Regions from separate parts of the Citricoccus sp. NPDC079358 genome, predicted to be linked through region 2. Evidence: riboswitches for the same ligand, from Rfam matches in the RefSeq annotation. Region 2 holds a riboswitch; each other region holds the start of a gene.
What was found. Region 2 has a riboswitch for thiamine pyrophosphate ahead of AB0333_RS07535 (thiamine phosphate synthase). Riboswitches for the same ligand answer to the same signal wherever they lie in the genome.

Region 1 (3,266 bases), on a different contig from region 2:
AGCAGACCGTCCGCCCGCTGGGCGGCCTCCTCATCGGTGAACAGCCGTTGCCCGCTCTCGGGGTCGCGGGCATGGCGGGGCCCGAACAGCAACTCGTCCCGCACGGTGGTGGCGACGAACTGGTGCTCGGGCTCCTGGAAGACGGTGCCGATCCGGCTGACCAGGTCAGCGGCCTTCCACCGGTACGGGTCGTCCGGCAGGTGGCCGGCCCGCTCCCCCTTGAGCGCGGCGCCCGCCGTCAGCGTGCCCGCGTGGGAGGGGATCAGGCCGGCCAGGGTCAGCAGCAGCGTGGACTTCCCGCTGCCGTTGGCCCCGGTCACGACGACGGCCTCGCCGGCCCCCAGCTCCAGGTCCAGGTCCGCCTGGACCGGCGTCGGGGTCGGGCCGAAGCGCCGGCGCCATCCAGGTGTCACGGGTTCCCGGGAGACGGCCAGGCCACGGGCGGTCAACAGTGTCCCGGAGGGGGCCGCCGTCGGGCTGTGTGCGGACGTGGAGGTGGGGGTCATCGGTGCCGGAACGCGGCCGGGCACCCAGACGCCCGCCGCGGCCAGCTCGTCCCGGACGCGGCCCGGGGCCAGGAGTTCGCCCGGGGAGCCGTCGTGGCTGATCCCGCCGCCGGGCTCCAGGACGAGCATGCGGTCTACATGGTCGGCCCAGATCGCCAACCGGTGCTCGACGACGAGCAGCGTCGCCCCGCTCCGCTCGACCACGGCGAGCACGGCGTCGCGGACCTCCAGCACCCCGGTCGGATCCAGGTTGGCGGTCGGCTCGTCCAAGAGGATCAACGGCGGGCGCATCGCCAGGATCCCGGCCAGGGCGAGGCGCTGTTTCTGCCCGCCGGAGAGTCGCGAGGTGTCCCGGGTCAAGCAGATGCCCTGGTCTTCGCCCAGTCCCACGGCGTCCAGGGCGTCCCGGACGCGGCCCCAGATCTGCTCCCTGGGCACCTGCAGGTTCTCGGCGCCGAACGCGGCATCATCGCCGACGCGGGACAGGATCACCTGCGTCTCGGGGTCCTGCTGCACCAGCCCGGCGTGGCCGCGCAGCTGGCGGGACACGGCGCCGTCCACCTGCAGGGACCCGGTCTCCTCGGACTCGTCCGCGGGGTCCAGCACCCCGGCGAGGGCGTAGAGCAGGGTGGATTTGCCGGCGCCGGAGGGCCCGGCCAGCAGGACCTTCTGCCCGGCCGGCACCTCCAGGTCCAGCCCCGCGACGGCGGGAACCGGCCGGCCGGCGTGGCGCCAGCCCCAGCCCGCCGCGGTGATGCGTGCTCCCGGCACCGCTCAGGCCACCGGCTCCTGGTGGGCACGGCGGGAGGCCAGGGCGGACAGGGCGCCCGTGGCCGCGAGCCCGCGCGTGGCCAGCCAGGACAGCAGGCCGGCGATCACCACCCCGGACACGCCCACCAGTCCCACGTAGATCAGCTTCCAGTCCAGCGTGTACTCGGGGAACCAGTTGAAGATGAACGCGTCATTGATGCCGCCGAAGAGGCCGGTGAGCAGGCCGGCGAGCAGGGCTACCGGCAGCGTGAAGCGGCGGTAGAGGAAGGCCAGCAGGATCAGTTCGGCGCCGAGGCCCTGGATCACGCCGGAGGCCAGCACGGTCAGGCCGAACTGGGAGCCGAGCAACGCGGAGACGGTCGCTGCGACCAGTTCGGTGAACAGCGCGGCACCGGGCCTGCGGATGATGAGCCCGCCGAGCACGGCCGGGAAGAGCCACATCCCGGCCACCAGGGCGGAGGACGGCGGGAAGGCCGCGAAGGCGGGGCTCAGTCCGGCATAGGCCAGGTTCCACGCCCAGAAGATGACGCCGGAGGCCACCGCGATGACGGCGGCCACGACGATGTCCACCACCCGCCAGGAGCGCCGGTTCGGGGCGCTGCGGGACGCCTGCCCGGCGCCGGTAGTTCCGGTTCCGGTTCCGGTGCCTGCGGACGGCGCGTGGCCGGCGTCGGGCCCGGGGGTGGAGCCGGAGTGGTGCGGGGTGTTGCCGGTCTTCATAGAGACCATGTGGTGTTCCTCCTCAAGGATGCAAGGAGGGGGACGGAACGGTACGCCACGGACACCCGCACGCGGATGCTGCCGGACGGTTCCTGACGTTCCATCAGAGAACTCGACTTCCTTCGCCGGTGCTAGCCGGAGCAGGTTCGAGGGTCTGCGCTGAGCGCACTCTCAGCACCCGAAGGTGCTCCCCTGTCGTTCACAGTGTCCGTCCATCATAGTCCACCCGGGGCGCGTCTGGGCCGGTGAACCGTTAGGCTGACTCTGAACGCGCAATGACCACCGTCAACGTCCTGGAGGAACCCGTGAACACCCTCGTGGAAAAGCTCATCGCCACCGGAATCACCATCGGCGGTGGCATCATCGGCACCAAGGTCGTGGAGTTCGCCTGGAGGAAGATCACCGGCCATGACGCTCCGAAGGACCTGGACGACACCGAGGCCAACATGTGGAGCGCCATCACCTTCGCCACCATCTCCGCGGGCATCTCCGCCATCATCCGCGTCTCATCCAAGCGCGGCGCGAACTCCGCCGTGAAGGCCATCCAGTCCCGCTCGAAGAGCAAGGCCGGAACCGCCGAGGTCTGAGGTCCGACGCCGGCCGGACTCGGACCGGTTCAGCTCACCGGCGGCGACGGTCGCGCCAAGCGAGAGATGCCCGGACTCAGCCGGCCCAGCGGGGCGGGTTCAGTCGCGGCCCTGCTGGTCGGTCGGGTCGTCCTTCGGGACGGTCCGCTGGTCGTGGGCCGTGGCGGCTGGCTTGCCCGCGTCGTCCTGACGGGCGACCACGTCCGCGAGTTCGTCCACGTAGTGGAATTCCGGCTTGAGGTGCTTGGTGCGGTAGCCCGCCCGGCCCACGAGGTGGGCGGAGACCGGCGCGGTGAGCATCTGCAGCACCCACGCCAGCACCAGTATCGGCACCCACACCCACGCCCGCCAGGCGAAGGCCAGGGCCATCAGCATCAGCAGCAGCCCGAGCACCTGGGGCTTCGTGCCGGCGTGCATGCGGGAGAGCTGGTCCGGGAACCGGAACAGGCCGATCCCGGCCACGGTGGACATCAGGGCACCGAGGACCAACAGCACGGCGGCGATGCCGTCGGAGATCTGGATCCAGTCCAGGTCAGGCACGTTCACTGGGCTCCTTCCTGGCCTCGGCCACGAACCGGGACAGCGTCACCGATCCCACGAATCCGATCACGGAGGCCACCACCACGAACACGATGTTGTCCGTGTGGTGGTTCACGGCCATCTCCACGCACAGCGCGGACGA
Region 2 (3,266 bases):
CCGGTGCGCACGCCGCTGGCCCGGGGCCTGCTGGACTCTCGTCCGGCGGTGGTGCGCGGCAACGCCTCCGAGGTGCTGGCGCTGGTGGGCGCCGGAACGGGCGGGCGCGGGGCGGACTCGGTCTCGGCGCCCGCGGCCGCCGAGGACGCGGCCCGCGAGGTGGTGCGCAGGACCGGGGGAGTGGTCGCCGTCTCGGGGGCAACAGACTTGGTGCTCGACGCCGGCCGCAGCACCCTGGTGGCGCGCGGCACCTCCCAGCTCACCCGGGTCACCGGCACGGGGTGCCTGCTCGGGGCGTTGACCGCGGCGTGCTCGGTGGTGGCCGAGGACGGCTTCGAGGCCGCGCTGGCCGCCACGGTGTGGATGAACGTGGCCGGGGAGCTCGCCGCCGAGCGGGCCGCCGGGCCGGGGAGTTTCCGGATGGAGCTGCTCGATGCGCTCGATGCCGTGGGCGCCGAGGGAAGCTGACGATCAGGCGGCTGCCGTGCGCGAGGTGCTGGTGGGCTTCTGAGGGCGGGTGATCCGGCCGTTGCGGTGAGCGGAGATCAGCAGGAGCACCGTGGCGATGGAGCAGACCGCCACGGAGATGAGGCTGGCTTCAGGTCCGAAGCTGCCGCCGGTGAGCCAGACGGGCCCGGGCGTCACTGCCTCCACGAGGGCCTCGCGAGCGTCGCCCCCGGAGCCGATGGTGCCGAAGATCGCGACCGTGGTGATGTTCCATCCGAGGTGGAGGCCGATGGGCAGCCACAACGAGCCGGTGGCCACATAGGCGGCGCCGAGCATGAGGCCTGCCTCGACGGCGAGCGTGAGGGCTCCCCAGAGGGTGGCGCCAGGGTTGACGAGGTGGACGAGGCCGAACAGGAGCGCGGACGCCGCGAGGGCCATCCAGGTGCCCCAGCGCTGCTGGACGAGGCGGAAGATCACCCCGCGGAAGAGGACCTCCTCGGCGACGGCCACGGCGAACATCATGCCGACGATGGTGAGAGCTCCAGCGAGTGTTCCCCAGCCGATGATCTGGTATCCGCCGAACGCGGCGATGAGGCCGATGGAGACGCAGGCCAGGGTGAGGCCGCCGAGCGTGCCGAGGAGCAGCCGTTTCGCAGCGGTGGGCCGGGCGAGCTCGATGACGGGACGCTGCTCGATGCGGCGCACGGCGACGGAGTAGAGCCACAGCACGAGAACACCGAGAACCGGACCGATCAGCAGCGCGGCGGCCGGGCTGCCGAGCGCGGACGCGGCGGAATTGGTGATGATCATCAGGGCCGCGAAAGCGACCACCATGGTGCTCGCGCGCACTGACGGGCGGGACCAGAACGGGGACTTCTGGACCGACGAGGTCTCCGGCTTGCTCAGGGGTGCGGGTGCGGGTTGCATGGGTGCTCCTTTGTCGCCGGCGTTGTTGCCGGGCGAAATGCACGCTACGGAGAACAGACCCGCGGATCGTCACCCCGGAGGGGGCACGTCCGGTAGCTCTGCGGAGTGACTCGGCCGGGGCTGCGGTCCTGCAAGAGAGGGCGTGTAGTGCCTGCCCTACACTGACTCCTGGACACGGGGTGCGCCGTCCGGCGCTGAGATCACACCCGTGGAACCTGATCTAGTTCGACCTAGCGAAGGGATGTCCGCGTGACTTCTTCTGGCCCCATGAGTGCACCCCAAGATGCTCTCGACCTGCGCTGCTACCTGGTCACCTCCGGGACCGGCCGGCGCACCGTGGACGTGGCGGCGGCAGCGGCGGCCGCCGGGGCCGGCGTCGTGCAGGTGCGGGCCAAGGAGACCTCGGCCGCGAATCTGCTGGACCTGGTCCTCGCCGTGGCGGAGGCCGTACGGGTAGCCAACCCGGCCACCCGCGTGCTGGTGGACGACCGGCCGGATGTCGCGTGGGCCGCGCGGTTGCGGGGAGCCGCGGTGCACGGGGTGCACCTGGGACAGGACGACCTGCCCGTGGCCGACGCCCGCGCCCTGCTGGGACCGGAGGCAATCATCGGGCTGACCACCGGGACCCTGGGGCTGGTGCGTGCCGCCGAGGCCCAGCGCGATCTGCTCGACTACATCGGTGCCGGGCCCTTTCGGCGGACCCCGACCAAGGAGTCCGGCCGGGAACCCCTCGGCGTGGACGGCTACCCGGAACTGGTGGCGTCCACCGCCCTGCCGATCGTGGCGATCGGGGACGTGACCTGCGCCGATGCCGCCGCACTGGCTGGGACTGGCGTGGCCGGCGTCGCTCTGGTGCGGGCGGTGATGGAGGCGGAGGATCCGGGTGCGGTGGTGCGGGAGGTGCTGGCGGGGTTCGGCGCTCTTCCCTCGCGCTTCCCGTAATTCCCGGTGATCGTGAAATATCCCCGTGATGATCACGGCGAAAAATCATGATCACGGGGAATCTTCGCGACAAGAACCCGCGGGAATCAGGTCGACAGGTCAATGACACGTTTGGCTGAACGCTTGAGGAGGTCAGGCCGCCGTCCACCGGCCGGAAGCCGGGACGTGACCTCCGCGGATGCCCCCGCAGATGCCGCCGCGCTGGCTGGGATCGGCGTGACCGGCGTCGCGCTGGTGCGGGCGCTGATGGAGGCAACGGATCCGGGTGCGGTGGTGCGGGAGGTGCTGGCGGGGTTCGGGAGGGCCTGAGCTTCGGCACAGACCGAACCCCGCCCTGCGTCACTGCGTGACGTCGAACTCCTGCGAGTCGAGGAGGGCACCGTCCAGGCTGAACAGTTCGCTGACCTCGACCATCACGGGCGATTCGTCGCGGAGCGTGAACGGCACCTGGACGGAGATCGAGGCGCCCGGCTTGAGGTCTGTCATCGTGGCGCTGGAGTCAATGTCCTCAACGTAGGCGTAGGAGTCCAGCTCGACGCCGCCCTGGAAAGCCTGCGGTTGGGTGGACGTCATGAAGTTGGCGGTCTCCTCCGAGCCGTTGGTGAACTCGAAGTCCACCACGATGACTGGGGCACCCTCATAGTCCTCCGAGAACGACGCGCCCCCGATGGTCACGGCGACATCGCTGGTGGACGACTCCTCCGCGGCGGGTGCGGCGGCCGGCGTCGAACTGGTCTGCTGCAGCTCGGCGGTCCAGGTCTCGCCCAGGGCGCTGACCTCGTAGCTGAGGGTCTCGTCTTCGAACGTGAACGTCTTCGTGTTGTCACTTGAAGCGAGCAGCGCCGTGTCGGTCTTGCTGGTGTCGTTCTCGGAGTCGAAGGTGAATGATCCCTCGGCTCCTTCGGGGAGTTCGGCAGTGCCGGCCCAGTAGAGCGCCTTCTCGCCGTCGT
Region 3 (3,266 bases), on a different contig from region 2:
GGTCCTTCATGCCGCCGTATACGCCGCTGATCGAGATCGTCCCGCCGCGCCGGACGGCCTCGATGGCGGTGTAAAGGGCATCGAGCTTGTCCACCCCGGCCGTCTCCATCGCCTTGCGGCCCAGCGGGGACGGCAGCAGCCCTACGGCCTGGTGGGCTACCCCGGCCACGGGAGAGCCGTGGGCCTCCATCCCGACCGCGTCCACCATGGAGTCCGGGCCGCGGCCGTCGGTGAGGTCCTTCAGCTGCTCGGCCACCTCGCCGGAGGAGTCCAAGGTCTCGATGCCGTGGCGCTCGGCCATGGCCCGCCGCTCGGCGACCGGGTCCACCGCAAGTACCCGGTAGCCCAGGTGGCGGCCGATCCGGGCGGACATCTGGCCGATCGGGCCCAGGCCCAGCACGGCCAGAGAGCCGCCCTGCGGGGGCGCGGCGTACTGCACGGCCTGCCAGGCGGTGGGTACCACGTCGGAGAGGTACAGGTAGCGCTCGTCCTCACCGGTGTTCGGGACCTTGATGGGCCCGTAGTCCGCGTGCGGGACGCGCAGGTACTCGGCCTGCCCACCGGGCACCGAGCCGTAGAGGCGGGAATAGCCCAGGAAGACTGCACCGCTGTTGTACTCCCGGACCTGGGTCGTCTCGCACTGCGACTGCAAGCCTTGCTTGCACATGAAGCAGTGGCCGCAGGAGACGTTGAAGGGAATCACCACGCGGTCCCCGGCCTTGATCTGGGTGACGGCGGAGCCGACCTCCTCCACGATCCCCATGGGCTCGTGGCCGATGATGTCGCCCTTGTCCATGAACGGGGTGAGCACCTCGTACAAGTGAAGGTCCGACCCGCAGATGGCGGTCGAGGTGATCCGCACGATCGCGTCCGTGGGTTGCTGGATGCGGGGATCCGGAACCTCCTCGACGCTCACCGAACGCTTCCCCTGCCATGTCAAAGCCTTCATACGTCCTCCTTCTCAGGGCCGCCGCCCCACCGGGAACGGCAGCCTGCTGATCTATTCGGTCGAACCGACCCTACTACTGGGACTGCCCGATAAACGGTGTGTGGGTCCGGCAGTTTTCGTCAGTTCGTGGTTCTCTCGACCTGTCTGGCGCGGGTGATCGCGAACATGTTGCGCGCTGGCTTGGCCCCTGGTGTGATGTGCTCCTGATCTGACACCACGACCTACCGCTGAGAAGGGGTCGGCTATGCTCGGGGCCAGTGACACGGGGTGCTGGTGCCCACCTGGCGACCAGCTGAGATGAGACCCGTTGAACCTGATCCAGTTCGTACTGGCGAAGGGATGTCCGCCCGGTTGGCGTTGTCTCCGGGCCTGCGCTCCTTCGCCTCGGCCTTGAGGAGCGTCCGTGCAGATCGCAGAGCAGATTGTCCTGGTGACCGGAGGGGGTCGCGGCCTGGGCCGCAGCATCGTCGAGGCCTTCGCCGGTCAGGGGGCGCGGGTTCTCGTCAACTACCACACCAGCCGGCAGGCCGCTGAGGAGCTGGCCTCCCGGTTCGGTTCGGACCGGGCCGTGGCCCTGCCCGCCGATGTCACCGACCCGGGGCAAGTAGCCGCCTTGCTGGCTACGGGACGGGAGCACTTCGGGGCCCCGGTCACGACCGTGGTGAACAGTGCGTTGATGGGTTTCTCTTTCAACGGCGACGCCCGCCCGGGGGTGACGGAGATCGGTTGGGAGGACTTCGCCGCTCAGTTCGCCGGCAGCGTCCGGGGGGCGCTCAACACGATCCAGGCGGCCCTTCCGTACCTGCGGGAGAAGGGCTTCGGGCGGATCATCAACGTCGGCACCAACCTGTTCCAGAACCCCGTGGTGCCCTACCACGACTACACAGCGGCGAAGGCGGCCCTGCTGTCGCTCACCCGCACGACGGCCAAGGACCTGGGACGGCACGGCATCACGGTGAACATGGTCTCCGGGGGACTGTTACGCACCACTGACGCCAGCGCGGCCACTCCCGAGGAGGTCTTCGAGGCGATCGCCGCCGGCACGCCCCTGGGTCGGGTCATCACCCCGGAGGAGTTCGCCGACACCGTCCTGTTCTTCGCCTGCCCCTGGGGCCGGTCGGTCACCGGGCAGAACCTGGTGGTCGACGGCGGACTGGTCATGGATTGAGTGGAGGACCGGCATGACGGCCATGGCCCGCGCCACGTCGCACGTGGGGCTGGTCAGCACCGTCTCGACCACGTTCTCCGAGCCGTTCCTCGCGGCCCGGATGCTGGCGTCACTGGATCACATCAGCGGCGGCCGGGTGGGCTGGAACGTGGTCACGTCCATGTTCGACGCCGAGGCCCGCAATCACGGAATGGAGGCGCTACCCGGCCACGGCCAGCGGTACGAGCGGGCCGCCGAGTTCATCGAGGTGGCGCTACGGCTGTGGGACTCCTGGGACGATGAGGCACTGGTCCAGGAACCAGATGGCATGTACGCAGACCCAGCCCTGGTCCGGCCGATCGACCACGCCGGGGAGCACTTCCGGGTGTCGGGCCCACTGACCGTGCCGCGATCATCCCAGGGCCGCCCGGTGCTGTTCCATGCCGGAGCCTCCGGGCCGGGGCGCGAACTGGCCGCCCGGTACGCCGAAGGCATCTATGCCGTCGCCTACGACCTGTCCGCCGCCCAGAGTGACTATGCGGACCTGAAGAAGCGCATCGGCTCAGCCGGACGGGACCCAGCATCGGTGGCGGTGATGCCCGGACTCGCGACCTATGTCGGCTCCACGGAGGCGGAGGCCGTGGCGAAGCAGTCCCGGGCGGACGCACTGCTGCCCGCGAAGCAGCCCCTGGCCCAGCTGGCACCTTCATCGGGCAGGACTGCACCGGTTGGCAACTGGACGCCCCGGTCCCCGAACTGCCCCGCTCGAGCGGTTCAGCGGTCCACAGGGCCGCTACGCGACGATCCTGCGGATCGTGGAGGTCGAGGCGCCCACGGTGCGGCAGCTGCTGGGCCGTCTCGCGGCCGGCGGAGGGCACTGCACCATGGTCGGCACCCCCGAGCACATCGCCGACCAGATCGAGGAGTGGTTCCGTTGCGGTGCCGCTGACGGGTTCAACCTCATGCCACCGTGGCTACCGAACGACCTGGACGACTTCGTCGACCACGTCGTCCAGGGCTCAGTCGCGGATCAGTCCGCGCAGTTGCCGGGCCGCGACGCCGGGATCGGGGGCCTTGGTGATGGCGCGGACGACGACGATGCGGCTCGCCCCGGCATTGAGGACCTCGGGCAGCCGGTCGACGTCGATGCCACCGATGGCGAACCACGGG

Region 1: linked by a shared signal. The riboswitch ahead of AB0333_RS10660 (ECF transporter S component) and the one ahead of AB0333_RS07535 (thiamine phosphate synthase) in region 2 are both predicted to bind thiamine pyrophosphate.
Region 3: linked by a shared signal. The riboswitch ahead of AB0333_RS09675 (3-oxoacyl-ACP reductase) and the one ahead of AB0333_RS07535 (thiamine phosphate synthase) in region 2 are both predicted to bind thiamine pyrophosphate.

What each region holds. Positions count from the first base shown of each region.
Region 1 is NZ_JBFBLI010000007.1:121,234-124,499, reverse strand. Features, by position in the region: gene AB0333_RS10665 (ABC transporter ATP-binding protein) at 1-1,277, opposite strand, end outside; gene AB0333_RS10660 (ECF transporter S component) at 1,281-2,006, opposite strand; TPP riboswitch at 2,098-2,201, opposite strand; gene AB0333_RS10655 (DUF4235 domain-containing protein) at 2,273-2,584, shown strand; gene mnhG (monovalent cation/H(+) antiporter subunit G) at 2,684-3,124, opposite strand; gene AB0333_RS10645 (monovalent cation/H+ antiporter complex subunit F) at 3,117-3,266, opposite strand, start outside.
Region 2 is NZ_JBFBLI010000004.1:271,589-274,854, reverse strand. Features, by position in the region: gene thiM (hydroxyethylthiazole kinase) at 1-468, shown strand, start outside; gene AB0333_RS07540 (type II CAAX endopeptidase family protein) at 472-1,374, opposite strand; TPP riboswitch at 1,540-1,633, shown strand; gene AB0333_RS07535 (thiamine phosphate synthase) at 1,642-2,316, shown strand; gene AB0333_RS07530 (hypothetical protein) at 2,482-2,625, shown strand; gene AB0333_RS07525 (DUF5067 domain-containing protein) at 2,656-3,266, opposite strand, start outside.
Region 3 is NZ_JBFBLI010000006.1:166,963-170,228, reverse strand. Features, by position in the region: gene AB0333_RS09680 (zinc-dependent alcohol dehydrogenase) at 1-949, opposite strand, end outside; TPP riboswitch at 1,203-1,306, shown strand; gene AB0333_RS09675 (3-oxoacyl-ACP reductase) at 1,353-2,117, shown strand; gene AB0333_RS09670 (NtaA/DmoA family FMN-dependent monooxygenase) at 2,131-3,045, shown strand; gene AB0333_RS09665 (thiamine phosphate synthase) at 3,116-3,266, opposite strand, start outside.